4 regions of the Massilia sp. R2A-15 genome follow, and region 4 is predicted to be linked to each of the others. Evidence: predicted binding sites of a transcription regulator. Region 4 holds the regulator's gene; each other region holds the start of a gene.
The links. Region 4 encodes LexA, which represses DNA repair genes until DNA is damaged. Its sites were predicted from a motif close to ACTGTATNNNNATACAGT; they were not measured.
Positions count from the first base shown of each region.

Region 1: a site for LexA is predicted at 3,715-3,732, ahead of Q4S45_RS10790 (ATP-dependent helicase). Genes of this name have one in related genera too.
Region 2: a site for LexA is predicted at 4,834-4,851, ahead of Q4S45_RS18315 (putative DNA modification/repair radical SAM protein). Genes of this name have one in related genera too.
Region 3: a site for LexA is predicted at 5,256-5,273, ahead of imuA (translesion DNA synthesis-associated protein ImuA). Genes of this name have one in related genera too.

Region 1 covers NZ_CP131935.1:2,361,524-2,369,377, reverse strand. The annotation lists gene fghA (S-formylglutathione hydrolase) at 39-878, opposite strand; gene Q4S45_RS10810 (DUF1353 domain-containing protein) at 957-1,430, opposite strand; gene Q4S45_RS10805 (chromate transporter) at 1,659-2,243, opposite strand; gene Q4S45_RS10800 (chromate transporter) at 2,240-2,815, opposite strand; gene Q4S45_RS10795 (hypothetical protein) at 3,052-3,279, shown strand; gene Q4S45_RS10790 (ATP-dependent helicase) at 3,762-5,852, shown strand; gene Q4S45_RS10785 (PAS domain-containing protein) at 5,855-6,739, opposite strand; gene Q4S45_RS10780 (hypothetical protein) at 7,054-7,290, opposite strand; gene Q4S45_RS10775 (phosphohydrolase) at 7,366-7,854, opposite strand, start outside.
Region 2 covers NZ_CP131935.1:3,973,413-3,981,266, reverse strand. The annotation lists gene Q4S45_RS18330 (HDOD domain-containing protein) at 1-826, shown strand, start outside; gene Q4S45_RS18325 (EAL domain-containing protein) at 834-3,083, shown strand; gene Q4S45_RS18320 (SEL1-like repeat protein) at 3,098-4,678, shown strand; gene Q4S45_RS18315 (putative DNA modification/repair radical SAM protein) at 4,866-6,098, shown strand; gene Q4S45_RS18310 (UdgX family uracil-DNA binding protein) at 6,074-7,564, shown strand; gene Q4S45_RS18305 (hypothetical protein) at 7,794-7,854, shown strand, end outside.
Region 3 covers NZ_CP131935.1:3,105,530-3,113,383, reverse strand. The annotation lists gene Q4S45_RS14275 (PHB depolymerase family esterase) at 1-290, shown strand, start outside; gene Q4S45_RS14270 (DUF86 domain-containing protein) at 267-695, opposite strand; gene Q4S45_RS14265 (putative Na+/H+ antiporter) at 711-1,952, opposite strand; gene Q4S45_RS14260 (dienelactone hydrolase family protein) at 1,960-3,522, opposite strand; gene acpA (acid phosphatase) at 3,611-5,080, opposite strand; gene imuA (translesion DNA synthesis-associated protein ImuA) at 5,293-6,000, shown strand; gene Q4S45_RS14245 (DNA polymerase Y family protein) at 5,930-7,411, shown strand; gene Q4S45_RS14240 (S9 family peptidase) at 7,483-7,854, shown strand, end outside.
Region 4 covers NZ_CP131935.1:2,902,198-2,910,051, reverse strand. The annotation lists gene Q4S45_RS13440 (CvpA family protein) at 1-123, shown strand, start outside; gene purF (amidophosphoribosyltransferase) at 165-1,685, shown strand; gene Q4S45_RS13430 (cystathionine gamma-synthase family protein) at 1,700-2,941, shown strand; gene Q4S45_RS13425 (tetratricopeptide repeat protein) at 2,964-3,728, shown strand; gene Q4S45_RS13420 (sel1 repeat family protein) at 3,816-4,592, shown strand; gene Q4S45_RS13415 (sel1 repeat family protein) at 4,685-5,473, shown strand; gene lexA (transcriptional repressor LexA) at 5,578-6,216, opposite strand; gene Q4S45_RS13405 (DUF29 domain-containing protein) at 6,388-6,876, shown strand; gene rpsF (30S ribosomal protein S6) at 6,995-7,387, shown strand; gene priB (primosomal replication protein N) at 7,416-7,709, shown strand; gene rpsR (30S ribosomal protein S18) at 7,741-7,854, shown strand, end outside.

The sequences.
Region 1 (7,854 bases), 540 kb from region 4:
TTATATGACAGGAGCCCGGCGAATTCAAGCCGGTGGAGTCAGCCCAGGTTTTCGCGGTGGAAGCGCAGATGGTCTTCCATGAAGGTGGAGATGAAGTAGTAGCCGTGGTCGTAGCCCGCATGGCGCCGCAATTCGAGGCGCTGGCCGGCCTGCGCGCAGGCGCTTTCGAACACTTCGGGACGCAGCTGGGTGCGCAGGAACTTGTCGCCCAGGCCCTGGTCGATCAGGATGCCGTTGGGGAAGGGCGCGTTCATCGTGCGCATCAGTTCGCTCGCATCGTAGCGCTGCCAGGCGGCGTGGTCGGCGCCCAGATAGCCGGTGAACGCCTTCTCGCCCCAGGGACAGAGCGAAGGCGCAGCGATCGGCGCAAAGGCGGACACCGAGCGGAACAGGTCCGGGTTGCGCAGCGCCATCACCAGCGCGCCGTGGCCGCCCATCGAATGGCCGAAGATGCCGACGCGGTCGCCGTCCACCGGCAGCTCGGCGACGACGAGTTCGCGCAGCTCGAGCAGATAGCTGTACATGCGATAGTGGCGGCTCCACGGCTCGGTGGTGGCGTCGAGGTAAAAGCCGGCGCCGGCGCCGAAATCCCAGTCGTCGGTTTCACCGGGCACGTTGGCGCCGCGCGGACTGGTGTCGGGGGCGATCAGGATCATGCCCTCGCGCGCCGCGTAGCGCTGGGCGCCGGCCTTGGTCATGAAGGTTTCTTCGTTGCAGGTCAGGCCGGCCAGGTAGAACATGGCCGGCAGACGCGTGCCCGCCGGCGCGCGGGGCAGGAAAACCGAGAAGCGCATCGGCAGGCCGATTGCGGCGGAATCGTGCTGGTAAAAGCGTTGCAGCCCGCCGAAGCAGGCATGTTCACTAAGTAGTTCTGGCATACGGTGGTCCGGATCGGGTTAACTGCCGCAGTATGCCTTGCCGCGCCGATTATTGCCAACGCGCGCAGATTGCGCCCGCTAGCCGTCGAGATGGTGCGATACGACGGCGCGCACCGTGGCGAAGTCGTCACTGGTCGCTCGCAGAGCGGTCGCCAGCAAGGTGAACCTGGCGCGGATCTCGAGGTCCGTCGGCCCGTGCTGGCCGGGCAGCGCGGGCGCGATGCCGATCCAGTCGTCCGCATGGATGCCAAACAAGGTTGCCCAACTGCCGATGCGCACGCCCGCATACAGAAGCTTGCATTCGAGCGGGGCGCAGCCGCCCGCCATGCAGGCGAGGAAGAACATGCTGTCGGCGTCGTCGCGCACGATGGCGGCGTTGCGCAGGGCAACGTCATGGATGATGGCCGCGCGCCGGTAGCGGCCGGTGAACGGGCTGCCCACCGAGGACCACAGCGTGCGGGGAATGGTGGCGCCATTGGTGACGGCGCCCTTGGGCGCCTCCCAGCGCCGGCCGCTGGGATCGGTGTACCAGAACGTTTCGAGCAGCCGCATGTCGCGGTCCTCGCCATTTTCACTCAGCCATTCAGTCTTGGGATTGCCCGAGAACGTTCCGCAGTCCATGATGGATCACCTCCGCCTTGCCATTTCAGCACGAGGTGCGCGATCCCGCGCTGGGCTGGCGCAAGAACGCGGGGGTTCTGCCATCCTCCATCGCGATCGTTCAGGCCGCGGCGACAAGATCGGGGTCAGGTCCGCAGGACCAGCCCCCCGGACTTCGTTTCAGACCAGCTGGAACGCGCCGACCAGGGCGCCGAACCCGAGAACCCACAGCAGATGGATTTTCGTGCGCCAGATGACCAGGCCGCTGGCCAGGGCGAGCGTCCACAGCGGCCAGTCGTGCCGCGCATCGGCGCCGGCCGAGCCAAGGATGAAGCTGGTCGAGAGCAGCAGCGCGATGACGATCGGCGCCATGCCTTGCTTGAAGGCACGCACCGCGCGCAACTCGCGGTTGCGGTGGCCCCACTGGGCCGCGACGTAGGTCAGCACGGTGGAGGGAATCATGATGCCCAACATGGTCACCATCACGCCGAGCACGGCGGCGGCCATGCTGCCGGCGTTGAGGCCGACATTCCAGCCCATCAGCGCGACGAACAATACGTTCGGTCCCGGCGCGGCCTGGGCCAGCGCAATCGACGCGTTAAATTGCGCCTGCGTCAGCCAGTGATGCTGCTCGACCAGGTAGCGGTGCATTTCCGGCGTGGTGGAGATGGCGCCGCCGACCGACATCAGCGACAGCATCAGGTAGTGCGAGAACAGGTCGAACCAGTCGGCCCAGCCGAGCACGAGGTGAATTGGCGGGCTCATGCTTTCAGCCTGCGGTAGGTCAGCACGCAGCCGAGGCCGCCGAGGCCGATCAGCACGTAGCTCAGGTGAAAGTGCAGCAGCGCGACCATGACGAAGCCGGCGATGGCGATGGCGGCGCACCAGGCCAGCGGCATCGGGTTGCGGCTCAGCGCTGCCGACAGTTTCAGTCCCGCCGCGCCGATCAGCCCGGCGGATACGGCCGCCATACCGCGCAGCGCGCCGGCCACGTACGGGTTGTCGGCGAACTGGGCGTGCACCAGGGCCAGCAGCAGGATCAGCACCAGCGGCACGGCCAGCATGCCGGCCAGCGCCGCCATCGCGCCGGCGAGGCCGAAATAGCGCCCGCCTATCATCATCGACAGGTTCACCACGTTCGGGCCGGGCATGATCTGGGCGACCGCCCAGTCTTCGATGAATTCGTCCGGCGTCAGCCATCGCTTGCGCTCGACCAGTTCGCGCTGCACCACGGCCAGCACGCCGCCGAAGCCTTGCAGGGCCAGTAAAGTGAAGGAAACGAACAGGTCGGTCAGCGATTGCGGACAGGGCCGCGGGTCGGGGGGCGCAGAGGTCATACAACCATTATCGCGTGGGGCGGCGCCGCTTGTCCATGCTGGAAAGTACTAATTCGGGGCGCATTCGTGCCGGACGACACGCGCCGTGAACGCGTGGTAGTGTGCACCTGTTCGCCGATGTTGAACGCCCGTATTGACATTTCGATGGGAAGCTGACATTGACTTTGACTGGCGTTCGCGGATACTCCCTCTGGGCAACGACGCGCAATGTGCGGCATTTTGTGTAAGGAATCGCGATGACTTCTCTCCCGAACGGTCTGGCCGGAAATCTCGCTCTTGATGAGCCGAACTATGAACGGCGCGACTCGCGCTGCCGCGACATCGTCGACCATGCGATCGCCGTCCAGGAATCGCGCAACACTATGTCCGCCGTCGAGTATCTCAAATCCCATGACATCGCCCCTCACGTGATCGAGCGCGTCCTGCTCGATCCGCAGCGCCGCCGCACCATCGCCGCCCACTGATCGTTCTCGCCTGACCATCCGGCGCTCGGCGCCGCCTGGCTCATCACGCGTCAATCAATATAAAAATGATATCAAAATCCGGTCTTCCGAAGGCATCGGAAATGCGGAGTTATGCACAAAAAAGTCCGGCGAGAATTATCGAGAAAATTTTTTTGAACTTCCGCATTGACTTTGCAAGCCATTGATTTCGTTGAGGTTTTTTATTGCCTTCTGAACGGGCATTTTGTTGAAAGCCCCGTCTTTCAAGGCTTGCGGGGTGTCAAGCGCCGCTTATCCACAAAGTTATGCACATCGATTGTGGATATGTGAAAAAGTGCTTTAAAAACGGCTACTTAGCTCATCCATTGAATTTGAAGGATGAGCAGCGGCGGCGCCGCGCGGCAAGTTAACAACACTGCGTCGCGCGAAAAGTGGCGGTTTTCCTTGCGCTATTTTACTGGATAAATGTACAGTTCTACTAATTTCCCGATCGATTGCCTTTCATGTCTGTTGTTGCCGTTCCCGAGATCCAGGACGATCCGTATTCCAGCCTTAATCCCGAGCAGCGTTCGGCCGTCGAGCACGATGTCGGTGCGGCCGAGGGCGCCGCACGCCCGCTGCTGGTGATCGCCGGCGCCGGCTCGGGCAAGACCAACACCCTCGCGCACCGGGTCGCGCGCCTGATCCAGAGCGGCGCCGATCCCCAGCGCATCCTGCTGCTGACGTTCTCGCGCCGCGCCGCCACCGAAATGACGCACCGGGCCGGCAGCGTGCTGCACCGGGTGATGGGCATGCGCGGCAGCCAGGCGCCGACCAGCCTGCCGTGGGCCGGCACCTTCCACAGCATCGGCGCACGCCTGCTGCGCGAATATGCGGGGCGGATCGGGTTGGACGAATCGTTCACCATTCACGACCGCGGCGACTCGGAAGACCTGATGGGCCTGGTGCGCCACGAGATCGGCCTGACCCAGACCGCCAAGCGCTTCCCGCTCAAGGGCACCTGCCTGTCGATCTATTCGCGCGTGGTCAACAGCCGCGATCCGCTGGCGCTCGTGCTGCAGAGCACGTTTCCCTGGTGCAGCGAGTGGGAGGCCGAGCTGAAAACCTTGTTCGGCGCCTACGTCGACGCCAAGCAGGAGCAGAACGTGCTGGACTACGACGACCTGCTGCTGTTCTGGTCGGAAATGGCGTGCGACCCGGAACTGGGGCCGGAGCTGGGCGGCCTGTTCGACCACGTGCTGGTGGACGAATACCAGGACACCAACCGGCTGCAGGCGGCGATCATCACCGGAATGAAGCCGGACGGGCGCGGCGTGATGGTGGTGGGCGACGATGCCCAGTCGATCTATTCGTTCCGCGGCGCGACGGTGCGCAACATCCTCGATTTCCCGAAGCAGTTTTCCCAGCCGGCCCGGATGATCACGCTGGACCGCAACTATCGCTCGACCCAGCCGATCCTCGACGCCTCGAACGCGGTCATTGCCGGCGCGCTCGAGCGCCACGCGAAGACGCTGTGGACCGACAAGGTTTCGACCGTGCAGCCGCAGCTGGTGCTGATTCCCGACGAGGCCGAGCAGGCGCGCTGGGTCTGCAACCGCATCCTCGAGCAGCGCGAGGCGGGCACGGCGCTGATCCAGCAGGCGGTGCTGTTTCGCGCCGCCAGCCACAGCGCCGCGCTCGAACTCGAGCTGATGCGCCGCAATATTCCCTTCGTCAAATTCGGCGGCCTGAAGTTCCTGGAGGCGTCGCACATCAAGGACGTGCTTGCGGTCTTGCGCTTCGCCCAGAATCCGAGCGGGCGCATGGCCGGTTTCCGCGTCGCCCAGTTGATTCCCGGCATAGGCCCGGCCACCGCGACCAAACTTCTCGACGCGGTGAGCGAGGCGGCCGAGCCGATGGCGGCGGTCGAGGCGTTTGCCGCCCCGGCCAAGAGCAGCGGCGACTGGCAGGAATTCGTCGCCCTGTACCGGGCGCTGCGCACGCCGGGCCTGCGCTGGCCGGCGGACATCGAGCTGGTGAAGAACTGGTACCTGCCGCACCTGGAGCGCATGCACGACGACGCGCAAGTGCGCGCCGCCGACGTCGAGCAGCTGGCGCAACTGGCCGGCGGCTATGGCACGCGCGAAACCTTCCTGGCCGAAATCACGCTCGACCCGCCGGAAGCGACCAGCGACCGCGCCGGCCCGCCGCTGCTCGACGAGGATTACGTGATCCTGTCGACCATCCATTCATCGAAGGGACAGGAATGGAAATCGGTGCATGTGCTCAACGTCGTCGATGGCTGCATTCCATCGGACATGAGCACCGGCAACGCCGACGATATCGAGGAAGAGCGGCGCCTGCTGTACGTGGCGATGACGCGCGCCAAGGAAAACCTGCACCTGGTGGTCCCGAACCGCTTCTTCATCAAGCAGCAGGCGCAGATGGGCGACCGCCACGTGTATGCGGCGCGCAGCCGCTTCATCGCGCCGGCCATGCTCAAGCATTTCGAGGAGTGCGTGTGGGTCACGGCCGACACGCAGCAGAGCCGCAAGCCGATGCCCGACAGCGTGCGCATGCTGGTGCGCGACCGCGCCCGCAACGCGTGGAAATAGAATCAGCCGGGTTCGGTGGCGACGGCGACGTACTGTTCGACCGTGCCGTCGGCGCCCTTGTAGGCCTTGATCGAGCAGTGCAGCTGGCGCGATACGCCGGCCACGTCGGTGCGCAGCGTGCCGCTCCAGGCGCCGGTGCTCGACAGCTCGGACAGGATCTCGGCGGCAATCTCTGGCGGAAAGGCCTCGCGGTGCACGGCGTGCAGGTCGCGTCCGCGCAGCCGTTCGAGCGGCTGGCCGGCGACCTGGCAGAAATGCGGATTGGCGTCGACAATGCGGCCTTCGCGGTCGAGCGTGAGCACCAGCGCCCGTTCGCCGACCTCGTTCAGTATCTGGCGCGCGCGCTGCAGCTCGGCCAGCGCGGCGTCGCGCGCGTGGGCGGCGTTGGCGAGGGTGGTGTAGGCGCGCAGGGCCGCGATGACCGTGGTGAACAGCTTGCGCGTGGTCAGGTCGGCCTTGCTCCAGAAATCGTTGATGTCGTAATCGACGATGATGCTGTGTTCGAGGGCCTGGCCCGGCTGGCCGGTGCGCAGCACGATGCGCACCAGGTCGTTGTGCAGTTCCTCGCGGACCTTGCGGGCAAACAGCAGGCCGGCGTCGGCCGTTTCCATCATCACGTCGAGCAGCACCAGCGCGATGTCGGGCGTGTCGCGCAGCTTCTCCAACGCCTCCTTGCCGGAGTAGGCGTGCAGGAAGCTGAGGCGGCGGCCCTGGAAGTGGGTGTTGCTGAGCGCAAATTTTGTGACCACATGGACATCGACATCGTCGTCGACAATCAGGATGCGCCAAGGCGCCAGCTCGTCCACGACAGGCGCGCCCTCAGAAGGCGCTTCGTCGTCGATGAACAGGTCCGGGTCGTCTTCGTTCACACGGTCGGTCGCTTGCATGGGCCAACACTAAGTCAGCGCGGGCGCTTTGTCAAAGCAATTCCGGCTGGGCGAAAACCTTGTTAAATCCATCTTCTTCGAGGACTTATCCCCCGCGCGTCGTTTTTGTAGGAATATGCCTCGTGGCTATGTGTAGGACAAAACGCCATCACACGCAAGTCATTGATTTGGAAAGGTTAAATTTCTGCCTGCGGAATGGGCATTTTGTCAAAAATGGCGTGGTTGATGGGCTTTCAAGGCGGCAATGATGCCTTGTCCACAATGTTATCCACAGTTTGTGTGGATATCTGGAAAAGCGCAATGAAATCCGGGGCTTAGCGACCCCGGCCGCGGCGACCGGCGCGTGCACGCAAGAAACGCTTGCCTGCCTGCAGCGCGGACAGGATAGCCGCCGGCGCCGCGATCAGCAGGGCGCCGATCGCGATGCCGGCTGGCGGACTGGCCAAGCCGCGCAGGTAGGCGACGCTGGCGAACCAGCAGGCGCAGCACACCGCCAGCTCGACGGCGGAATCGGTATCGGCGGTGCGGCTGCGGTTCGATGGGCTTGCCATGATCGGCTCCCGTGCAATTGGCCAGCGCCCATGCTAGCGCGCCGGAGCGTGACGAAACTTGAACCAAAGCAAGAATCAGAGCAACGCCTTCAGGCGGTCCAGCTCCGCCAGGAAACGGTCGCGCGACAGCGTGGGCGGCCACGGCTCCCACGCCTGCCCGCCGTAGTGCGCCACCAGCGGATCGTTCGACAGCGGCGGCACGGTGATTTTCAGCGTGTGCAGCACTTCGTGGGCCGACCAGCCCACCACGTGCACCGCTTCGCTGGCGGCGGCCAGGCGGTCGGCGCGCTTGTGCTGCGCGTGGTCGGCCGGCGTCCACGGCGCCAGCCCGTAGCGCAGGAACACCGCCCGTTCGAGGCGGCTGGTGAGGTCGCGGAAGCTGTCGCCCATGAACGGCTTGAGCACCGAGATGCAGTCGAAGCCCAGCAGGCCTTCTTCGGCGTCGTGCAGCAGCTCGCGCAGTTCGTCGAGCGGCGTGAGGGGCGCCGGCGCGGCGGCGCGGCGCAGCAGCAGCACCGTGATCGAATGCTGGGCCACCGACAGCGGCAGGGGCCAGGCCGAATG
Region 2 (7,854 bases), 1.1 Mb from region 4:
GCCCAACTGCCAGAAGCGCGAGCGCTTCATGCAGGCCTTCGGCAGCCAGGCGGCGAGCGCGCTGGAAACCGCATTGTCCGAGCGCGGCCACGCGCGGCGCCAAATCGCCCACGTCGCCGAGGAATACCGCGAAGCGTCGCGCCGCGTGGTGCATGAAGTGAACAACCCGCTGTCGATCATCAAGAACTACCTCAGTGTCCTCGATGGAAAGCTTGCCAAGCGCGAGCCGGTGGTCGGCGAGATGTCGATCCTGAACGAAGAGATCGACCGCGTCGGCCAATTGATCAACGGCCTGGCCGACCTCAAGCCGACCGAGTCGCCGCGCGCCACCAATGTCGCCAGCGTGGTGGACGACGTGCTGCGCCTGTTCCGCGCCACCGAGTTCGTGCCGGCCGGCGTGCAGATCACCGCCAGCATGGCCGACGACGCCGCCGAGATCGAAGGCGACGCCGATGTGCTCAAGCAGATCCTGGTCAACCTGGTCAAGAACGCCGTCGAGGCGCTCGGCAGCCACGGACGCATCGAAATCGCCAACCGCGGACACGTCAACCGCGAGCGCGCGCTGTACGTCGAACTGGTCGTCTCCGACAACGGCCCCGGCCTGTCGCAGGACGTGCTGGCCAACTTGTTCTCGCCGGTGCGTAGCACCAAGGACGGCGCCCACCACGGCCTCGGCCTGTCGATCGTGCATGGACTGGTGAAGAAGATCGGCGGCCTGATCTCGTGCCGCAGCGGCCGCGCCGGCACTACTTTCGAAATTCTGCTGCCAGCACACGGCGCAACTACGGCCGCCGGCGCCAAGCCGCGGGCGATGGACTCAGTTTAAGGCGATGATGAACGCGACCGCTGCCAGCGTAGACCCGGCAATCGAACCAGCCCAGGACGCACCCGTCGTGCCGCCGCATTTCGAGCAGGACGCGATGCCGCGGCTGCTGCTGGTCGACGACGAGCCGCGCCTGCTGTCGTCCCTGTACGAACTGCTGCGCGACCGCGACTACCACCTGGTCACGGCGTCCTGCGGCAAGGAAGCGCTGGCGCACCTGTCGCGCGTGCGCTTCGACCTGGTGCTGCTCGACCTGCGCCTGCCCGACATGAGCGGCCATGACATCATGGACTTCATCAACGACCGCGGCATCGACGCCGACGTCATCGTGATGAGCGGCGAAGTGGGGATCGAGGCGGCGATCGGCGCCCTCAAGCGCGGCGCCTACGATTACCTGCGCAAGCCCTACAGCCGCGAGGAGCTGCTCAAGACCGTCGCCAACGCGCTGCAGCAGCGCGCCCTGGCGTCGGCCAACATGCGCATCGCTTCGCAGCTGGAGAACTCGGAAAAGCTGTACCGCTACCTGGTCGACAGCTCGCCCGACATCATCTACACCCTCAACCACGAGGGCAAGTTCACCTTCGTCAACGACCGCGCCTACCAGCTGCTCGGCTTCGCGCGCGAAGACCTGATCGGCAAACACTACTCGATCCTGGTGCACGAGGAAGACCTGGAGCGCGCGCGCTACGTGTTCAACGAGCGCCGCGTCGACGAGCGCGCCTCGCGCAACGTCGAACTGCGGCTGAAGTGCCACGCCGGCGGCAACCAGGACCGCACCTTCAACAACACCCTGATGACGATCTCGCTCAATTCGATCGGCATGCACGTCCCCGACCACGAGGTCAAGAAGCTCGAATTCTTCGGCACCTACGGCGTGGCGCGCGACATCACCGACCGCAAGCGCGCCGAGGAAGTGATCTCCTACCAGGCCTACCACGACATCCTGACCGACCTGCCGAACCGCATGCTGTTTAAGGACCGCCTGGGCTTGGCCGTGATCCAGGCCAAGCGCAAGATGACCGAGCTGGCCGTCATGTTCATCGACCTGGACCGCTTCAAGCTGGTCAACGACACGCTGGGCCACGTCAAGGGCGACGAGCTGCTGCAGCAGGTGTCGGTGCGCCTGAAGGACTGCCTGCGCCGCGGCGACACGCTGGCGCGCCAGGGCGGCGACGAATTCACCATCGTGCTGCCCGAGCTGCGCGACCGCGAGGACGCCAAGCGCATCGCCGACAAGTTCCTCGAATGCCTGCACAAGCCGTTCGACCTGGACGGCCACGAAGTGCACATCTCGGCCAGTATCGGCATCGCCATCTATCCGGGCGACGGCGAATCGATCGACGAGCTGCTGCGCCACGCCGACATCGCGATGTACCAGGTCAAGGCGCTCGGCAAGAACGGCCACAGCTTCTATCACAACTCGATGCTGGACGTGTCGCACCAGAAGATCGCGCTCGAGCAGAGCCTGCGCAAGGCGCTCGAGCAGAACGAGCTGGAGATGTACTACCAGCCGCAGATGGACGTGATCACCGGCCGCATCATCGGCGCCGAAGGCCTGATGCGCTGGAACCATCCGCAGCGCGGCCTGCTGACGGCCGGCGAGTTCCTGCCGTTCGCCGAAGAGAACGGCCTGATGCTGCCGATCTCGGACTGGATGATCGGCGCCCTGTGCCGCGATATGCTGCAGTGGAACGCGCAGGGCGGCGAATCGATCCGCCTGTCGCTGAACCTGTCGCCGCAATACCTCGACCGCGGCGACTTCTTCGAGAAGATGCGCGGCGCCCTGGTGCGCTACGGGATTTCGCCGGCCCAGATCGAAGTCGAGATCACCGAGAACATCTGCATCCGCAATCCGCAGTACGCGATCGAGCAGCTCAACAAACTGTGCCAGCTCGGCGTGTCGGTGGCGATCGACGACTTTGGCACCGGCTACTCGTCGCTGTCCTACCTGCACCGCTTCCCGATCCACACGATCAAGATCGACCAGTCCTTCGTCAAGGAGATCCACGACGAGCATGGCCACTATCCGGTGATCCTGGCGATCATCTCGATCGCGCGCGGCCTCGGCCTGCACCTGATCGCCGAAGGCGTCGAGACCGATATCCAGGCGCGCTACCTGAAGGCCAACGGCTGCCTGACCATGCAGGGCTACCTGTATCACCGCCCGATCGCCCTGTCGAATTTCATGGACCTGCTGCGCGTGCAGGACATCGGCGCGCCGCAGCATCAGGCGCCGCAGCTCGCCTCGATGCAGTCCTGAACCCGCGCGCGGCCATGTACAAGGATCCGGCATCCGCGCGCACGCCGTCCAGGCACACCGCCGAATTCTTGCGCGTCAAGGCGCTGGCCGAACGCGGCGTCGCCAACGCCCAGCACAGCCTGGGCTTCATGTACGTCAATGGCCAGGGCGTGCCGCAGAACTTCGAGCTGGCCGTCGCCTGGTACCGCATGGCGGCCACCTCCGGCCTCGAACAGGCCCAATACAACCTCGGCGTGATGTACCAGAAGGGCCAGGGCGTCGGCCAGGATTACCAGATGGCGGTCCAGTGGTACCAGCGCGCCGCCGAACAGGGTTACGCCGCGGCCCAGTACAACTTGGGCTGGCTGTACGCCAAGGGGCAGGGCGTGGCGCAGGATCCGCAGCAGGCGATGCACTGGTTCAGCAAGGCCGCCTCGCAGGGCGATGCCGGCGCGCAGAACAACCTGGGCATGATGTACGAGACCGGGAAAGGCGTGCCGCAGGACCTGCAGCAGGCGATCGCTTGGTACCGCAAGGCGGCCGAGCAGGGCTATGCGCGCGCCCAGTTCAACCTCGGCCTGCGCTACGACAACGGCCAGGGCGTGCAGCGCGACGCGCACCAGGCGGTGTCCTGGTACCGCAAGGCCGCCGAGCAAGGCTACGCGCCGGCCCAGTTCAATCTGGCGCTGCGCTACGAGCAGGGACAGGATGTGGCGCAGGACATCCAGAAGGCGATCGGCTGGTACCGCCGCGCGGCCGAACAGGGCCACGCGAGTTCGCAGTTCAACCTCGGCCTCATTTACGATAACGGACAGGGCGTCGAGCGCGACGCCGCGCTGGCGCTGGTCTGGTTCCGCGAGGCCGCCGAACAGGGCCACGCCGGCGCGCAGGACAACCTCGGCCTGCGCCACGAATTCGGCCAGGGCGTCGCCCAGGATTTCGCGCAGGCCGCGCGCTGGTACCGCAAGGCCGCCGAGCAAGGCTTCGCCAGCGCCCAGTACCACCTGGCGCAGCTGCACGACAGCGGCAGCGGCGTCGCAGCCGATCGCGCCGAAGCCTTCCAGTGGTATCGCAAGGCCGCGGAGCAGGGCCACCTGCGCGCCCAGTTCGACCTCGCCCTGTGCTTCGAGAACGGCACAGGCGTGGAGCAGGATGTCGAGGCCGCGCTGAAATGGTATCTGCGCGCGGCCGAACAGGAATATCCGGCGGCCCAGTACAAGGTCGGCACCATGTTCGACCTCGACGATGCCGAAAGCGACCAGGCCGGCGGCTGGTACATGAAGGCGGCCGAACGCGGGCACGCGCTGGCGCAGTTCGCGCTGGGCCTGCGCCATGACAACGGCCAGGGCGTGCCGCGCGATTACGCGGCGGCCCATTACTGGTACCTGTGCGCCGCCCGCCAGGGCCACGCGCGCGCCCAGTTCAATGTCGGCCTGATGTACCTGACCGGGCAGGGTGTGGCGGCGGACGCTCTCGAAGCGTCGCTGTGGCTGCAGCGCGCCGCGCAGGGCGGCATCGACGCCGCCGAACGCTACGCCCGGCAGGCCGCAGCGCGCATGGATGCTGCGCAGCGCGCGCAGTTCGAGCACGACCACGCGCAGCCGCGCGCCGCATGACATAGCCTCTTTCGATTCGTCGCGGGACGGGTTTGCCATGGACGCCAATATGAAATTCGCTGATCCAGCGGGTTTGTTCCCATGTGTTGTCTTTCAGTCGTCCTGGACATAAAGCCGTCCAATCGCGCGCCACCCCGTCGCCTTTGGTGTAGTATGCTGTATAAACATACAGTTATCACTGAAGCCGATGGACCTGACCGACAAGCTGGAAATCCTCGCTGACGCAGCGAAATACGACGCCTCCTGCGCCAGCAGCGGTGCGCCCAAGCGCTCGTCCGAGGGCAAGGACGGCATCGGCGCCACCAGCGGCATGGGCATCTGCCACAGCTACACGCCGGACGGCCGCTGCGTTTCCCTGCTCAAGATCCTGCTGACCAACTTCTGCATTTACGACTGCCAGTACTGCGTCAACCGCCGCACGTCGAACGTCCCGCGCGCGCGCTTTTCGGTGGACGAAGTGGTCAAGCTCACCGTCGACTTTTACCTGCGCAACTACATCGACGGACTGTTCCTCAGCTCCGGCATCATCCGTTCGGCCGACTACACGATGGAGCAGCTGGTCCATATCGCGCGCCAGCTGCGCGAAGTGCACAACTTCCGTGGCTACATCCACCTCAAGACCATTCCCGACGCCGATCCCGCCCTGATTGCCGCCGCCGGCAAGTACGCCGACCGCCTCAGCGTCAACATCGAGCTGCCGACCCAGGCCAGCGTCGAAAAGCTGGCGCCCGAAAAAAGCGTGCACACGATCAAGCTGGCGATGGGATCGATCCGGCGCCGGCTCGACGAAAAGGCCGAGGAGCCCAGGTCGCCGAAGTTCGCGCCGGCCGGGCAGAGCACCCAGATGATCGTCGGCGCCGACGCCAGCGACGACCAGACCATCCTGTCGACGGCCGAGACGCTGTACACCAGCTACAAGCTCAAGCGCGTCTACTACTCCGCCTTCAGCCCGATCCCGCAAAGTCCCGGCAGCGTGCCGCTGGCGCCGCCGCCGATGCTGCGCGAACACCGGCTGTACCAAGCCGACTTCCTGCTGCGCAGCTACGGCTTCGTCGCCAGCGAATTGCTGCCTGCCAGCGGCGGCAACCTGGCGCTCGACATCGACCCCAAGCTGGCATGGGCGCTGGCCAACCGCGAGCATTTTCCCCTGGACCTGAACCTGGCAGACGCGAGCATGATCGCGCGCGTGCCGGGCATTGGCCTGCGCAACGCCAAGCGCATCGTCGAGCTGCGGCGGCTGCGCCGGATCCGCTACGCCGACCTTGTCCGGCTACGCTGCAGCATGAAAAAAATCGCGCCCTTCATCGTCACCGCCGACTATTCGCCGGTGCGCGGAGCGGCATCCTCGGAGGTGTTGCGGCGTTCGCTGGCCGAAGCGCCGCAGCAGATGAACCTATGGCCGGAACTGCGGGCAGCATAAACGCGGCCGTCGCCGCCAGCGCCGGCCAACCCTTGCTGGTAGCCGGTTTCGCCGAATGGCGCGAGGCGGCGCGCGAACTGCTGGCGTTCGACATTGCGCCGCACGCGGTCAAATGGATCGGTCAGCGCGACGAGGCCGACCTGTTCGCCGGGGCTCCGGCCGATCCGCACGAGGCGGCGCATGCCATCGACCTGCGCCAGGCCAGGCCGGTGATGCACCTGCCGCGCAAGCTGATGGACATGCTGCAAAGCGCGGCGTGCTGCCGCGTGCCGGACCGCTGGGCATTCCTGTACCGCGTGGTCTGGCGCTGGCAGCATGGCGACCAGGTCGTGCTGTCGCCGGCCGACGAAGACGGCGCCCGGCTGCACGCGATGGTCAAGGCGGTGCACCGCGAAGAACATGACATGCATGCCTACATCCGCTTCCGCGAGCGTCCCGAAGCGGCGGGCGCGCCGCGTTTCGTCGCCTGGTTCGAGCCGGCCCACGACGTGCTGCCGCAAGTGGCCCAGCATTTCGTCAGCCGCATGGGCCGCATCAGCTGGATGATCGCCACGCCGGACGCGAGCGTGCTGTGGGACGGCGAAACCCTGCACAACACCGGCCCGCTGGTGAGCAGCGCGGCCGACCTCGACGATGCCGGCGAGGCGCTGTGGCTCACCTACTACCGCAGCATTTTCAATCCGGCGCGCCTGAATGCCGGGCTGATGCGCAGCCATATTCCCTCGCGCTTCTGGAAGCACCTGCCCGAAGGCAGCGTGGTGCCGCAGATGGTCAGCCAGGCGGCGGCCGGCGCGCGGCGCACTGGCCAGGCCGAAGCGGTCGGGCAGCGCCGCGGCACGACGATCCCGATTGCCGCCGACAAGGCGCAGCCGCAGCGCCAGGCGCCGTCGACGCTGGACGAATGCCGTCGCTGCGAGCTGTGGCAGCACGCCACGCAGGCGGTGGGCGGCGCCGGGCCGGCACACGCGCGCATCATGCTCGTCGGGGAGCAGCCAGGCGACCAGGAAGACCTTGCGGGCGAACCGTTCGTCGGTCCGGCCGGCCAGTTGCTGGACCAGGTGCTGCGCGACGCCGGCCTGGACCGCCGCACGATCTACCTGACCAACGCCGTCAAGCATTTCAAGTGGGAGCCGCGCGGCAAGCGGCGGCTGCACAAGACGCCGGCGCAGCGCGAGATCGAGGCGTGCAGTTACTGGCTCGACCAGGAGCTGGCGCAGGTGAAGCCGGACGTGATCGTCGCGCTCGGCAGCACGGCGCTCAAGTCGGTGCTGGGCACGGGCAACGTCACGCTGAAGGACACCATCGGCAAGCCGATCCGGCACGACGGGCGCTGGGTCATCACCGTGTATCACCCCTCGTTTGTATTGCGGGTGCCCGACGAGGCGTCGAAACAGCAGGCGATGGCGGTGATGGTTGACGGTCTCAGGCAGGCGCAGCAATTACTGCAAATGAAAAGCGAAAACTAAGCCCGCGGAGGATTGATCCGCCTGCATCGGGATTTCGGAATTTAACAATCTCGGCAGTGGACCGCGGTGCTCTCCAGTCGAGGTAGCGTATTTTTGCCTTATCAAAAAAACACGTGCGCCGGCGCGAATGCGGACTATATTTAACACAGTGGGATCGCGAAAAAATGGTCGCACCGACGGGTTGCAACATTGTATCGACCCGATTGTTGAGTGCATGACGCCGGAGGCTATGATGAAAAAGCTGCTGATTTCAACCTTTCTGGGAATGCTTGCGCTGGGGGCGGCGGCGC
Region 3 (7,854 bases), 200 kb from region 4:
TGCGGCCGATCAATCAGGTTCAGCTGGCGCGCCAGGCGATGCTGGTCAACCGCCTGCCGGCCGACAGTCCCGAACAGGTAAAGGTGAAGCTCGGTACCCGGCGCGGCCACGGCTACCACTTGCGCGACGTGTACCGCGGCCGCAAGGTGATGCTGCGGGTGGCGCGCATCGCCGAACTGAAGCATGCATGGAGCGGCGGCGACGAGCGGCTGTCGTATAACTCCGGGCGCGGGCCGGATGCGAGCCGGATGATGCTCGATTTCTTTTCAAGGCACCGGCGGGCGGTTTGACTCGCGCGTGAGCAGCGCCTGGGCGAACGCTTCGACATCGTCCAGCCCGCGCTTGACGATGGTCACCAGCGCCGGCAGCGGCGCGGCCTGGTAGTCCCACTCGGCGCGGCAGAATTCGCCGACGCGCACCAGGTCGTGGGCCAGTGTGTCGCCGATCCAGCCGTGCTCGCGCAGCAGCGTGAACACGTGGCCTTCGTCTTCAGGTTCGCCCAATCCGTAGCTGCCGATCACGTAGTCGCCCATTTCCACCGCCGCTTCCCACGCGCGCAGCACGTTGAGCGTGGCCGCGTCGCGCCGGGTGATGTCGTCGAGGAAGGTGGTGGGATCTTTTTCGTATTCCTCGCGCGCCCGCCGCAGGCAATGCTCGATCATCGCCGTCTTGCTCGCAAGTACCTGGTCGCTCATGATTGCCTCCACTGGCTAAATGAGGAAAAGTGCCGCCGCGACGATGGTCGGCGCAAGCGCGCCCAGGAACAGGCCGGCCGCGCCGATCGATTCGTCGTTGAAGCCGCGCCGCAGCAGCGACACCCCTGCCGGATTCGGCGCGTTCGCGATCACGGTCAGCCCGCCGCCGGCGACGGCCCCGGCCACCAGCATATACCTGTCGTGGGCGGACAGGCCGGAAATCAGCGAGCCCAGGTAGGTGAGCGCGGCGTTGTCGGTCACCGCGGTCAGGCCGAGCGCGCCGAAGAACAGCGCGGTCGGGCCCAGGCTCGAGACCAGCGGCTGCAGCCACCATTGCTGCATGCCGCCCAGCACCACCAGCCCGGCCAGGAAGAAGCCGACCAGCAAGCCTTCCTTCAGGATCAGCGGATCCTGGTGGCGCGGGTAGGCCTGGGTGTAGCCGAGGAACAGCAGGAACAGGCCGAGGAACAGCACCGGATGGTGCGCGAGCAGCACGACGGCGGCAAGGAAGGCGAGGTGGATCAGGGCGATTGCGGGCGGCACGCGCGGCGCGGTCGCGGCTGGCTTTGCCGCTACGAGGTGGCGCCGCAGCAGGAAGGTAACGCCGGTCGCGTTGATGGCGACCGCCAGCGCCGCCTTCCAGCCGAACTGCGCGGCCATGAAGGCGCTGTCCCAGCCCCAGGCGCCGGCCACCATCAGCACCGGCGGCGCGGCGTAGGCGGTCAGGGTGCCGCCGATCGACACGTTGACGAACAGGACGCCGAGGGCGCCGTACTTGAGCCACTCCGGAGGGCCGGGCCGAAAGACCAGAGGCGCCAGCATCAGCGCGGCGATCGTCATCGCCGCCGGCTCCGTGACCAGCGAACCGGCCAGCGGCACGAGCGCCAGGCCAAGCCAGGTCTGCGCCACCTCGTCGCGCATCGGGGCCAGCCGCGCCAGCCAGCCCAGCAGGCCGCGCACGCTGTCCAGCACCGGGCGCGAAGCCGCCACCACCATCACCACGAACACGAACAGCGGCTCGGTGTACTGGCGCGACTCGGCGTACGCAATCGCCGCTTGGCCGCCCGACAGCAGCGCCATCGCGATGATCAGGATGAAGGCCCAGAAGCCGAACACCACCTCGACCTCGCCGAGAAGGTGCAGCAGGCCGGCGTGGCGCGGGTGGCGGTGCGCCAGCACCTCGAAACCCTTTGCGGCGAAGGTGTGGATCAGGGCACAGCCGAACAGGATCGCGCCGGCAAGTTCGACTGTGTGCATCGTGTCCTTATCCGGCGGCCGGTTTGGTCACGCCGGCATGCAGGGTCTTCAGGCGCTCCACCGCATTCGTGTTGGACGGATCGAGTTCCAGCGAGCGCTGGTAATTCTTGATCGCCAGCGCCTTGTCGTCAGCTTGCTGATAGGCTTCCGCCAGTGAGTCGAAGGCATTCGCGCTTTTCGGATCGACGATGGTGGCGAGCTTGAAGATCTCGATCGACTCCTTGACCTTGTTCGCCCTCAGCAACTGGTAGCCCCAGTCAATCAGCACCTGGTCGCCCAGCTTGAAATCGGGATGCTTCTTTTGCATCTCGGCGTACACTTCCGATGCGTGGCCGAATCCGCGCTGGCCCAGGCCGGCGGCGAACGTGTCGAGCGTCGGCGGCAGGCCGCTCGAGGCGCGCCTGTCGACCATCAGCATATGCGCCGGCACGCCGTTTTTGGCGGGCGCGTTGGCCATGAAGGCGAGGCCGGCGGTATCGTTCTTCAAATAGGCGTTGAGGAACTGGGCGACGTAGCGCGCCATCCAGCTCATCGCCAACGAGGTTTCCTCCCGCGTGTATTCGTCCAGGCCCCGGTCGCCATCCGACGCGAAGCGCTGGAACTCCGAGCTGAAGTTCGAGTGCTCCATCGGATTCATCGTCAGCTTGTAGAAGTCGGCGTATTTGATGTCGTTCAGCAGGTTGCTGGACATATCGAACTTGCGGGTGGCATGTTCTTCCATCGATCTTGGGCGGGCCGCGATGTACATGAACGGGGCCGTCAGCCGCTCGGGCGAGACATATTTCGCCGAGCGCACGAGTTCCGGGAAATAACGCACCGAACCGTCCAGGCTCACCAGTGCCGAAATGCGGCTGTCCCTGGCGGCGGCCAGCACGTTCGCCAGGCCGCCCCAGCTGTACCCGATCACCGCGATGTGCGCGGCATCGGCCTGCGGCAGCGATTGCGCGTAGCCGACCAAAAATTCGATATCGCCGGCCTGGGCTTCCACACCCTCGAGGTCCATCGTCATCGCGCGGCCGTGCGGCCCGATCGCCGCGGTCGAGATCACCACATAGCCCTGGCTCGCGAGGTATTCGCACAGGTCGACGTTTTCATGCGCCGACGCATTGAAACTCGGCGCGTAGATCACTACGGGGAATTTTCCCGCTGCCGGCCTGGCGTTGCGCACCGCCCACATCGGCCGGGCTTCTTCGCCCCGGATCGTCGCGGCGCTCAAGGTGGTCCAGATGCCCGAGATACTGGTCGAAGTGACCTTGTCGATTTCAGCTGCTGGACGGTGGAAATCTTCTTCGGTGGCGACGGTGCGCAGATAGTCGATGTAGTGCACCGGCGCGCCGCCTTTCGCCGCCGGATACCAGATCAGCGTTTGCAGCGGCCGCGCGCGCTCGCCGGAGCTGGGCTGGCGGGTCAGCACATCGATCCTGGCCTTGTAGGTGCGCGAATAATCGTATTGCTGCACGGTGCGCAAGCCGACCCCATGCGGGCCGGGCTCGGCGGAAAAGACGAAACCCGATGCGGCCTGTGCGAGCGACATGGCGCCGAATAACACGCCGAACACGATCTTGTGCATATATGTATCTCCACGATAATTAATTTTTTACAATCATGGCAAGATAGCACATATATTTTTGCGCCAGAGCACTAAATTCGCCGCCAGCTCAGCGCGCAGCCTTGTTCAGTTCGAACGCATTGGTCAGGTCGCCTTGCTGGGTGCGCACGCCAGGCAGCGGTTCGAGCTTGAAGCGGTGCGTCAGGAACTGCAGGATCGACGTGGTGTCGTACGGGGTGTGGTCGACGAAGCCTTTCTTGGCATACGGCGAGATGATGATCGCCGGAATGCGCGAGCCCGGACCCCAGCGGTCGCCCTTCGGCGGCGCCACGTGGTCCCAGAATCCGCCGTTCTCGTCGTAGGTGATGATGATCGCCATGTGCTTCCACTGCGGCGACGCCTTCAGCTTCGCTACGATGTCGGCCAGGTGGATGTCGCCTTCCATCACGTTGGCGCCGCCGGGATGCTCGTTGAGCTTGCCGGACGGCTTGTAGAACGTCACCTGCGGCAGCTTGCCGGCCTTGATGTCGGCCATCATGTCCTCGCCGTCCTTCAGGTGGATGGCGCGATCCTTCGTGCCTGGCGCAAAGCGCAGGAAATAGTTGAAGGGCTGGTGGTGCGGCTGGAAGTCCACTTCGCCGCCGTAGATCTGCTTGCGGTCTTTCAGCGCCGCGTTGTAGCCGCCGGCATACCACTTCCAGGTCACGCGCTTGTCGGACAGGGTGTCGCCGATGGTTTTCAGGGTCTGCGGTGGCAGCGGGTCATCGGCCGGGTCGGCCAGGCGCGGATCGTCCTGGGCCGGCTTCGCCAGGCTCGGCTGATAGCTCGGCTGCACGGTATTGATGGTGTAGCCGTCCGGGCTGATCACGCCGTCCTGGAACTTCGGCCCGCCGGCCATTGCGCTGGCCGGCGAATCATCCTTGACCATCAGGCGGCCGTTCGCGTCCAGCTTGGCGCGCATCTTGTCGGGCGCGTTGGGGAAATTCGGCGTGCAGGCGCAGGCCAGCCACATGTGGTTGATGTAGGAGCCGCCGAATGCGCCCATGAAGAAATTGTCGGCCAGCGTGTATTCACGGGCGAGTTTCCACAGCGGCAGCGACGCGCCGTCGTAGTGGCCCATGGTCAGCGCGCCGGCGTCGGACCAGGCCACGAACATGTCGTTCTTGCCGCCGTTGATCTGCATCTGGTTCTGGTAGAAGCGGTGGGTCAGGTCGCGCGTCTTGGCCGACAGCGGCAGGTTGATCGGCGGCGCGTCGATCTGGAACGGGGCGTTCGGCATCGCGGCCGGATACTGCGGGTCGGGTACGCCCACCTTCTGCCACACCGGCGGCAAGGTGGCCAGCACGGTGCCGTCGCGGTCGCGCTGGACCAGGCCGTTTTCGGCGGTGGCGTTGGCGATGCCGTTGGCGCCCGGGAAGCTGCCGTACAGGTTGTCGAAGCTGCGGTTTTCGCCGTACAGCACGACCACGGTCTGGATCTGTTCGAGGCCCGTCAGCTTCTTGGGCGCCTTCTTGGCGGCGTGGGCGGGCAGGGCGGCGAGCGCGGCGAGGGCGAACAGAGCGGAGCAGGCGAGTTTCATTGTTGGGCCGTGAAAAAGTGGACGCCTATTATTTCACCTTTTCGAATCCGCCGGCGGAGGAAAGTCGGGGTCTGGTCCTGCGGACCTGACCCCATTTGCTTTAACAAGCTGCCCCATCGATTGCACCGGCGCACACGATATCAGATAGACCTTGCCAAACCCCCGCCCAAATAGTACTGTGTATTCATACAGTAGTTTTAAGCGATTCCACCATGTCACTCCATCAACATATCGCCGCGCCGGAGGCCTTGCACCCCTCCTTGTGGCTGGCTTCCCAGCTGGCGCATTCCACTGCGCGCTGCGTCGATACCGGCCATCCCGCGCTGTCGGGCCAGTTGCCCGGCGGCGGCTGGCCGACCGGCACCCTCATCGACCTCATGCTGCAGCAGCCCGGCATCGGCGAACTGCGCCTGCTGCGTCCCGCGCTGGCCACGGTGGCGCGGCGCCGCATCGTGCTGCTGCAGCCACCCCATCCGCCGCAGGCGCTGGCGCTGGCCGCGCTCGGGCTGGCGCCATCGCAGCTCATCTGGATCCGCAGCAGCCGCAGCAGCGATGCGCTGTGGGCCGCCGAGCAGGTGCTGCGCAGCGGCAGTTGCGGCGCCTTGCTGTTTTGGCAGAACCACGCGCGCGGCGAAACCCTGCGCCGGCTGCACCTGGCCGCGCAAAGCGGCGAAACCCTGTTTTTCATGATGCGCCCGCTCGCCGCGGCGCAGGACAGTTCGCCCGCACCCCTGCGCCTGTCCCTGCGGCCGGCCGCGGGCGGAATGGACATCGAATTCGTCAAACGCCGGGGACCGCAGCGCGACGCGCCGCTGTTCCTGCCCCTCACACCTTCTTTATTGCAGCGCCATGCGACTTTGGATCGGGCTCTACCTGCCCCAGTTACCGCTCGAAGTGTTTTGCCCGAACTGGTCCAGTGATTCGGCCAGCGTCGTGCTCGAGCAGGAACGCGTGCTGGCGCTGTCGCCGGCGGCGCGGGCGGCCGGCGCGCAGGCCGGCATGCGGCGCGGCGGCGTGCTCATGCTCGTGCCGGATGCCAAGCTGTACGAGCGCTCGGTCGAGCGCGAAGCCGAGGCCCTGCATGCGGTAGCGATGGCGCTGCTGCAGTACACGCCGCTGGTGGCGCAGGCCGAGGAATCGACGCTGCTCATCGACATCGGCGCCAGCCTGCGCCTGTTCGGCGGCATTCGCGCCTTGTGCCGGCGCATCCGCGCCAACCTGCGCGCGCTGGGCTTTACCGGCTCGCTCAGCTGCGCGCCGACCGCACGCGGCGCCTGGCTACTGGCGCGCCACGGCGGCGCGCGCGTCGTCCAGATGGATTCGCTGGTGCGCCGCCTCGACCGCCTGCCGGCCGCCTTGCTGCCGCCGGCGCGGCCCTTCGCGTCCTGGTTCGAAGGCATCGGCTGCTTCAACCTGGGCGACATGCGGCGCCTGCCGCGGCCCGGCCTGCAGCGCCGTTGCGGCCGGCCGCTGCTCGACGTCCTCGACGCCGCCTACGGTATGACGCCCGAACTGTTCGACTGGATCGAGGCGCCCACCACTTTCCGCGCCAAACTCGAACTGTTCGACCGCATCGAGCACGCCGACGCGCTGCTGTTCGGCGCGCACCGTCTGCTGCTGCAACTGACCGGCTGGCTGTGCGCGCGCCAGCTGGCGGTCGAACGCATCACCCTGCAGCTCGAGCACGAACGGGGCCGCGTGGCGATGGCGCCCACCGAAATCGACATCGCGCTGGCCGAGCCGACCTGGCGCGACGAGCACCTGGTGCGCCTGCTGCGCGAGCGGCTCGGCAAGGTCGAACTGGTGGCGCCCGTCATCGGCCTGTGCCTCGAAGCGCTGCAGGTGCAGCCGATGGCGCCGCCGAGCGACTCGCTGTTTCCCGAGCCGGGCGGCAGCGAGCAGGACCAGTTGCGCATGCTCGAACTGCTGGTGGCGCGGCTGGGACCGGAAAACGTTCTGCAAGCGGCACCCCAAGCCGATTATCGGCCCGAGCACGCCAACGCCTGGGTCCCTGTCGGCAAGAAGATTCGTCCGACGGAGCGCGAGGCGCAGATGCCGCCGGATGTGCTCAGCCTGCCGCGCCCGAGCTGGCTGCTGGCCAAGCCGATCGCGCTCTTGATGCGCAATCACCGGCCGTTCTACGGCTCGCCGCTCAAGCTCGCCTCCACGCCGGAGCGGATCGAAGCAGGGTGGTGGAGCCAGTCGCAAACGCGCGACTATTTCATCGCTGAAGGACAGGACCACGCGCACTACTGGGTATACCGCGAGCGCATCGTCGGGTCGGCGCAAGACAGCGAGCCGCGCTGGTTCCTGCACGGCCTGTTCGGTTGAACGGCGCTTGCCGAAGGGGCCGATCTGATGCACAGTAACAGGTTGCTGGCTCAACCGTAAATGGAACCGACATGCAGACTGAACGTAAGGAATTTGCCGGCGCGGACGGACAGAAACTGGCGGCGCGGATGGAATCACCGGACGGGCCGGTCAGGGCCTACGCCTTGTTCGCTCACTGCTTCACCTGCGGCAAGGACGTGTTTGCGGCCAGCCGCATCGCGCAGTCGCTGGCCGAGCGCGGCATCGCCACGCTGCGCTTCGACTTCACCGGTCTGGGCGCGAGCGAAGGCGATTTCGCCAACACCAACTTCTCGTCCAACGTCGCCGACCTGGTGGCCGCGGCCGACTTCATGCGCGGCGCGGGGCAGGCACCGCAGATCCTGATCGGGCACAGCCTGGGCGGCGCCGCGGTGCTGGCGGCCGCCGGGTCGATCCCGGAAGCG
Region 4 (7,854 bases):
ATGACGACGATCCCGCAACAGGAATTCTGGAAGAATGCGCTGCTCTCGCCGATGGCGGAAACCGGAGCGCGCACCGTCAAACCTTTCCTGCCGGCTGCGCTGACGCAGCACGTGCATTTTTGAACGATTTCAATAATTTGCTGTCCAGTTTTTAGGAGTGCACCATGTGTGGCATCGTCGGCGTCGTCTCCCATCAACCCGTCAACCAGGTCCTGTATGACGCCTTGCTGCTGTTGCAGCACCGCGGCCAGGATGCGGCGGGCATCGCAACCAACCACAGCAGCATGTTCTCGATGCACAAGGCCAACGGCCTGGTGCGCGACGTATTCCGCACCCGCAACATGCGTTCGCTGCAAGGCAATTCGGGCATCGGCCACTGCCGCTATCCGACCGCCGGCTCGTCGAGCGAGGAAGAGGCGCAGCCGTTCTACGTCAACGCGCCGTTCGGCATCACGCTGGCGCACAACGGCAACCTGACCAACCAGGAAGAACTGAAGCAGGCGCTGTTCAAGAACGACCGCCGCCACATCAACACCGATTCCGATTCGGAAGTGCTGCTCAACGTGCTGGCCCACGAGATCCAGGAAGCGGCGACCGGCTACACGCTCGATCCCGATGCCGTGTTTAAGGCGGTGGCGATGGTGCACCGCCGGGTGCGCGGCGCCTACGCCGTGGTGGCCCAGATCGCCGGCCACGGGCTGCTGGCCTTCCGCGATCCCTTCGGCATCCGTCCGCTGTGCATCGGCGTCAACGAGACCGATGACGGCGTCGAATACATGGTCGCCAGCGAATCGGTGGCGTTGGAGGGCATCGGCTTTCGCTTCATGCGCGACATCGCGCCGGGCGAGGCGGTGTTCATCGACAGCGACGGCGCGCTGCACCAGCGCCAGTGCGCCGACAATCCGTCGCTCAATCCCTGCGCCTTCGAATACGTCTACCTCGCGCGTCCCGACTCGATCCTCGACGGCGCCTCGGTGTACGCCACGCGCCTGAAGATGGGCGAGTATCTGGCTGAGAAGATCCGCAAGGAGTTTTCGAGCGGCGAGATCGATGTCGTCATGCCGATTCCCGACTCGTCGCGCCCGGCCGCGATCCAGCTGGCGCTGAAACTGGGCATCGAATACCGCGAAGGTTTCATCAAGAACCGCTACATTGGCCGCACCTTCCTGATGCCGGGCCAGGCGATCCGCAGCAAATCGGTGCGCCAGAAGCTCAACGCGATCGCCGACGAATTCAAGGGCAAGAACGTGCTGCTGGTGGACGACTCGATCGTGCGCGGCACCACCAGCCGCGAGATCGTCCAGATGGCGCGCGAGGCGGGCGCGAAGAACGTCATCTTCGCCTCGGCCGCGCCGCCGGTGCTGTTCCCCAACGTGTACGGCATCGACATGCCGACCCGCGGCGAACTGATCGCCTACGGCCGCAGCAACGAGGAGATCTGCCGCGAGATCACGGCCGACAAGCTGGTCTACCAGGATATCGACGCGCTCAAGCGCTCGATCTCGGACGTGAATCCGGCGCTGACGAACTTCGAGGCCTCGTGCTTTGACGGCATCTACGTCACGGGCGACATCTCGCAGGCTTACCTGGACCGGCTCGAATTCGCGCGCCACAATCCGAAGAACGCGCCGCCGGAAGACGCGGTCACGACCCAGCTGCATCTCAAGCCGGTGACGGCGGAATAAGGACGGGCCGGGCCATGAGCGACCAGCGCCACTTCGGCTTCACCACGACCATCCTGCACAACGACCGCCGAAAGCCGATCGAGCAGGGCTCGCTGCACAAGCCGGTGCACACCTCGGTCGCCTTCGGCTACACCGACGCGCGCCAGCTCGCTTCCGTCTTCCAGGGCAAGGAGCCGGGCTTCCGTTACGGCCGCCAGGGCAACCCGACGGTCGCCGCGCTGGAAGACAAGGTCACGCGCATGGAAGACGGCGTGGCGACCCTGTGCTTCGCCACCGGCATGGGCGCGATCGGCGCCATCTTCCAGGGCTTGCTGCGCGCCGGCGACCATGTGGTGTCGTCGTCCTTCCTGTTCGGTAACACCAACAGCCTGTGGCAGACCGTGGCCGGGCAGGGCGTCGGTGTCGATTTCGTCGACGCGACCGACGTCGCCAACGTCGAGGCGGCGCTGAAGGACAACACGCGCCTGGTGTTCGCCGAGACCATCGCCAACCCCCGCACCCAGGTCGCCGACCTGGCCCGCATCGGCGCGCTGTGCCGCGCGCGCGGCATCCTGTTCGTGGTCGACAACACCATGACCACTCCTTACCTGTTCCGCGCCAAATCGGTCGGCGCTGGCCTGGTGGTCAACTCGCTGACCAAGTCGATCGGCGGCCACGGCATCGCGCTGGGCGGCAGCCTGACCGATACCGGCGAATACGACTGGAACGATTACCCGCACATTGCCGAGAACTACAAGCGCAATCCGCCCAAGCAGTGGGGCATGGCGCAACTGCGCGCCAAGGGCCTGCGCGACTTTGGCGCCTCGCTGGGGCCGGAAGCGGCGCACCACATCGCCGTCGGCGCCGAAACGCTGGCGCTGCGCATGGAGCGCAGCTGCGCCAACGCGCTGGCGCTGGCGCGCATGCTGGAGGCCGACCCGCGCGTGGCGGCGGTGCATTATCCCGGCCTGGCGTCGCATCCGCAGCACGAGCTGGCCGGCGCCTTGTTCCGTTCCTACGGCTCGCTGTTCAGTTTCGAGCTGAAGGACGGCATCGACTGCTTCGATTACCTGAACCGGCTGCAGGTCGGCATCCCGGCCAGCAACCTGGGCGACACCCGCACCTTGGTGATCCCGGTGGCGCACACCATCTTTTTCGAGATGGGGGCCGAGCGCCGCGCCAGCATGGGCATCGCCGAATCGCTGATCCGCGTGTCGGTCGGCATCGAGGACACGGCCGACTTGCTGGCCGATTTCAAGGGCGCGCTGGACGCCTGACACTTTCCGAGGACTGGGACCAATGAAGAAACTTGTACTCTGCCTGAGCCTGGCGCTGGCCGCGCTGGCCGCCAACGCCGACGAACTGGCCACCGCCGACGCGCTGTTCCAGAAGAAGGCGTATCCGCAGGCGCTGCAGCTGTACACGAAGCTGGCCAACGCCGGCAACGTCGATGCGCAGCGCCATCTGGCCGAGATGTACTGGTACGGTGAAGCCGGTTCGGTCGACGACGCCAAAGCCGAGCTGTGGTTCAGGAAGGCCGCGGCCAAGGGCGACAAGACCGCCGTGGCCGCACTCGAGGTGATGAAGCAGCGCGTTGCGCGGCGCGCCGAGATCGACTACTGGGTCAACAAGTACGACGGCGCCGACCTGAAGTCGGGCAAGTTCCGCTGCGTCGCGCCGCGCATTCCCGCGATCTCCAAGGTGAACGACGACATCACCCGGATCGGCAACAACGTCCAGGCCTGGCAGGATTGCTACAACGATTTCGTGGCCAACATGAACGCCCACGAGACGCTGGCGTCGGTGGTGCCGGAAGACCTGCTCAAGCTGTTCAACGAGCAGGAAACCGCAGCGGCAACGGCCCGGCTGGCGCAGGCGCGCGAAGGCATCGCCGCGGAGAGTTCGGCCGGCGCCAAGCTGACGCTGGCCGACTTCGCCGCGTGGCGCAGCGCCACCGAGGCCTGGGTCAAGGACCACAACGACCTGGTCAAATCCTCCACCGCGAGCGATCGCAGCAATGAACTCGACGCGCGCAGGAACAACTACGTGCCTAACCGCAAATAGTGCCTCACGAACGCAGGTATCGATTCCTGTTGTCAACCGGCGTAAATGGTGGGAATATTAATGTTCCATTAATTCCGGAGGCGCAGCATGAAACGTTCGATTTTGTGTGCAGTGTTGATTCTGGCCTTCGGCGCCGCCGGTGCGGATGAACTGTCTGACGCTGCCGCTGCGCTGAACGCCAAGAACTATCCCCAGGCCCTGGCCTTGTATTCCCGCCTGGCCGGTGCCGGCAACCCCGAGGCGATGCTGCGCCTGGGCGAGATGTACTGGTACGGCGAAGGCGCGCCGCTCGACCGCGCCAAGGGCGATGCCCTGTTCGCCCAGGCCGCCGCCGCAGGCAACCAGGCTGCCGTCGCGGCCACCAGCCTCAGTCGCGACCGCCAGCAGCGGCTGGCCGACATCGCCTACTGGACCACCGGCTACGATGGCGCGGACCTGGTCGCCGGCAAGTTCAACTGCGTGGCGCCGGAGTTTCCTGAGTTCTCCCAGACCAAACGGGCGGTGACGGCGACCAGCGAGGCCGCCGACGCTTACACAGCCTGCTATAACGGCTTCATCGACCATCTCCAAAGCGTCATGCCGCCCGGAAAGGCCATCCCGGAAGCCGTGACGCTGCTGATGAGCGAGCAGGAACTACGCCAGGCCACCGAGCATCTGGGCAAGGTCTATGCGGCGGTTGCGGCCCGCGCCAAGCTGACGGCCGACCAGACACTCGAGAAGCGCGACAAATGGATGGCGAAAACCACCGATTACCTGACGACCCAGAAACTGCGCGAAAAACAGTACCTGGACGACATGGAAAGGCAGCGCGTGTCGAACAACGGGGCGATCGACATCGCGACCCGCGCGCAGCCCAGGAAGTAGGGGCGGCCTGTCGGCGACCGTTTGCCTCGAGCCAGCTTGAAATGCACCAAAAAAAGCGAAACTTTTAATCACCCTCAGGCATGGAGAACAGCATGAAACGATTCATTGCGGGCGTGTTCCTTATCGCGGGCGCGGCTACTGCTTGCGCAGCCGATCTCTCCGACGCGGCGAAAGCCTTGAACGGCAAGGATTATCGACAGGCGCTGGCGCTGTACACGCAGCTGGCGAACGCCGGCAATCCCGAGGCCGAGTTGCGCCTTGGTGAAATGTACTGGTACGGGGAGGGCGCGCCGCTCGATCGCGAGAAGGGCGACGCCCTGTTCGCCAAGGCTGCGGCGGCCGGTCATCCGGGTGCTGTCGCGGCGACCCGCCTGACCGGGCAACGCCAGCAGCGTCTGGCCGACATTTCGTACTGGACCACCGGTTACGACGGCGCCGACCTGGTTGCCGGCGAATTCAACTGTGTACAGCCAAAGGCTCCCGACGTGTCGCGGACCAAGAGCGAGATTGGCAAAGTGAGCGCTGCGTTCGAGGCCTACCGGGCCTGCTACAACGGCTTCATCAGCAATCTCGAAAGCGTCTTGCCGCCGGCTAAGCGCATCCCCGAGGATATTGCGCTGCTGATGAGCGAGCAGGAACTCGGCCAGGCGAGGGAGCACCTCGGCAAGGTGTATGCCGCAGTGGCGGAGCATGGCAAGCAAACCGCCGCGCAGGTGATGGCGTCGCGCGAAGCGTGGATGTTGCAGACCACCGCGTACCTGACCACCGAGAGCAATCGCTGGGAACAGCGCATGGCGGACATGGACCGGTACAGGCGCGACCACGCCATCTGGCGCGACTGGACGATCCGCAATGCGCCAGCTGTCACGATCCCAAAATAGCCATCAGCGATTTCAAGCGGCCCCGTAGCGAACGAAAATGTTCCGGGCGCTGCCGGCGCGGCGGATCGAGCCCGGTCTCGCTGAACTCGTGCCCACCGCCAGGATCAGTGCCAGGTGCGCATCAGGCCGACGGCGAGGCCCTCGAGGGCGAAGTCGTCCACCGAGGGATCGACCTTGATCACCTTGAAGTCCGGGTTCTCCGGCAACAACTCAATCAGCGATCCGGTCTTGCGGTAGCGCTTGACGGTGACGTCGTCGCCGATGCGCGCGACCACGATCTGGCCGTTCTTCGCGCTGTCGATTTTCTTCACCGCCAGCAGGTCGCCATCCATGATGCCGGCGTCGCGCATCGACAGGCCGCGCACCTTCAGCAGGAAGTCCGGCTTGGAGGAGAACATCGACGGATCGACGCTGTAAGTGGCTTCGACATGCTCGAGCGCGAGGATCGGCGAGCCGGCGGCAACGCGGCCGACCAGCGGCAGCGACATCATCAGCGTGGGCGGCGGCATGGGCATCGGCTCGGGATTGGCGGCGCCGACCAGGCGGATGCCGCGCGAGGTGCCCGGCGCGATTTCGATGGCGCCTTTGCGCGCCAAGGCTTGCAAATGCTCCTCGGCGGCGTTGGCCGATTTGAAGCCCAGTTCGTTGGCGATCTCGGCGCGGGTCGGAGGAAAGCCGGTGTTCTCGATTGCATCCCGAATCAGGTTAAGGATCTGTTCTTGCCGTGCGGTGAGCTTGATCATTGGGGTGCGGGTGCTGGTTATATGAACAGACTGTATTTTTGTACAGTATTTCGGCGAATGCAAGGGAAATTCACAAAAAACCGCATGAAGACCGGATTTTGTTCGATTTGAGGTGGGCGCCCATCACGCCGGCGCGGGCTTTTGGTGCTATCTTGGGAGCAGGAGGTCGTTATGCTTGAACTCAAATCGGATCGATCCCAGCGCGCAGATTATGATCAAGATCTGATGCTGTGGTACGAACAACAGCACGCCTTGCTGCGCCAGCGCCGCCTTGCCGAGTTGGACGTGGATCACCTGATTGAGGAACTGGATGACGCCATGGGTAGTCTTCGCAAGGAGCTCGCTAGCCGCTTGGAAGTGTTGATCATTCATTTACTCAAATGCGAATACCAGCCCGAACGCAAGTCACGCAGCTGGCTGGGTACGATCCATGAACAGCGCTCCGCGCTGGCTTTGCTGCTGGAAGAAAGTCCTAGCTTGGCGCCACTAGCGATGCAGGCGGCCGAAAAGAGCTATCCGCGGGCTGTTCGTGGCGCTTCCGTGCAAACCGGACTGGACCGAAAGATTTTCCCCGCGGCGATTCCCTATTCGCGCGACCAGTTGTTCGATGACGATTTCGTGCCTGCTCCGTCCAATTTCCCCGCGCCGCGCGCACCCTGACGCCACAAACCCGTTGCCACGGGCGCCACTCCCGCGCTATAATTGCCGGCTTTCCCTTCCCACACTCGTCTTGACGCCGAGGTGGGCTTTTGTTTTAAACGTCCCTAAGGAGTTATGCATGCGTCATTATGAAATCGTTTTTATCGTCCATCCGGACCAAAGCGAGCAAGTCCCGGCGATGATCGAACGTTACAAGGCCAGCGTCACCGCGCGCGGCGGTAACATCCATCGCGTCGAAGACTGGGGCCGTCGTCAGATGGCTTACTCGATCCAGAAGCTGCCTAAGGCACACTACATCTGCATGAACATCGAGTGCGACAACGAGACCCTGGTGGAACTCGAAACCGCATTCAAATTCAATGATGCCGTGCTGCGTCACCTCACCGTTAAGATGAAGAAGGCTGAAACCGCGCCGTCGCCGATGATGAAGTCGGTACAACGTGAAGACGCAGCCAAGAGCCACCGCTCGGAAGCTCCGGCCGCCGCAGTAGCACCTGCAGCCGCTGCCTGATTTTCGGCTGGAACCTTAAGCTGGTGAAGTGAATCAACTTCAGTTTGTAGCATCGATTTCGGAGCGCGACGTATTGCGCTACACCCCGGCCGGCGTGCCGATCGTGTCCGCCACCCTGACGCATAGTTCGCAGCAGGTGGAAGCAGGGGTGCCAAGGTTGACCGAGTTTGAAATTGCCGCGCTTGCCGCGGGCGAAATTTCAGGGCGGTTTGCACGGGCCGAGTTGGGCGCAGCGCACCAGTTCACGGGATTTCTGGCCAAAAAGAATCGCAACAGCAAAGCGCTGGTGTTTCACATCATTGATTTCAGTGCCGCCGCCTAAGCGGGGTACTTTTTAGATACAGGAGCCTAAAATGGCATTCGGTAAAAAATTCGACAAGAACAAGCTCAAGCTTAAAGAAAAGCGCAAACAACAGAACCCACTGTTCAAGCGTAAGAAATTCTGCCGCTTCACCGCAGCCAACGTG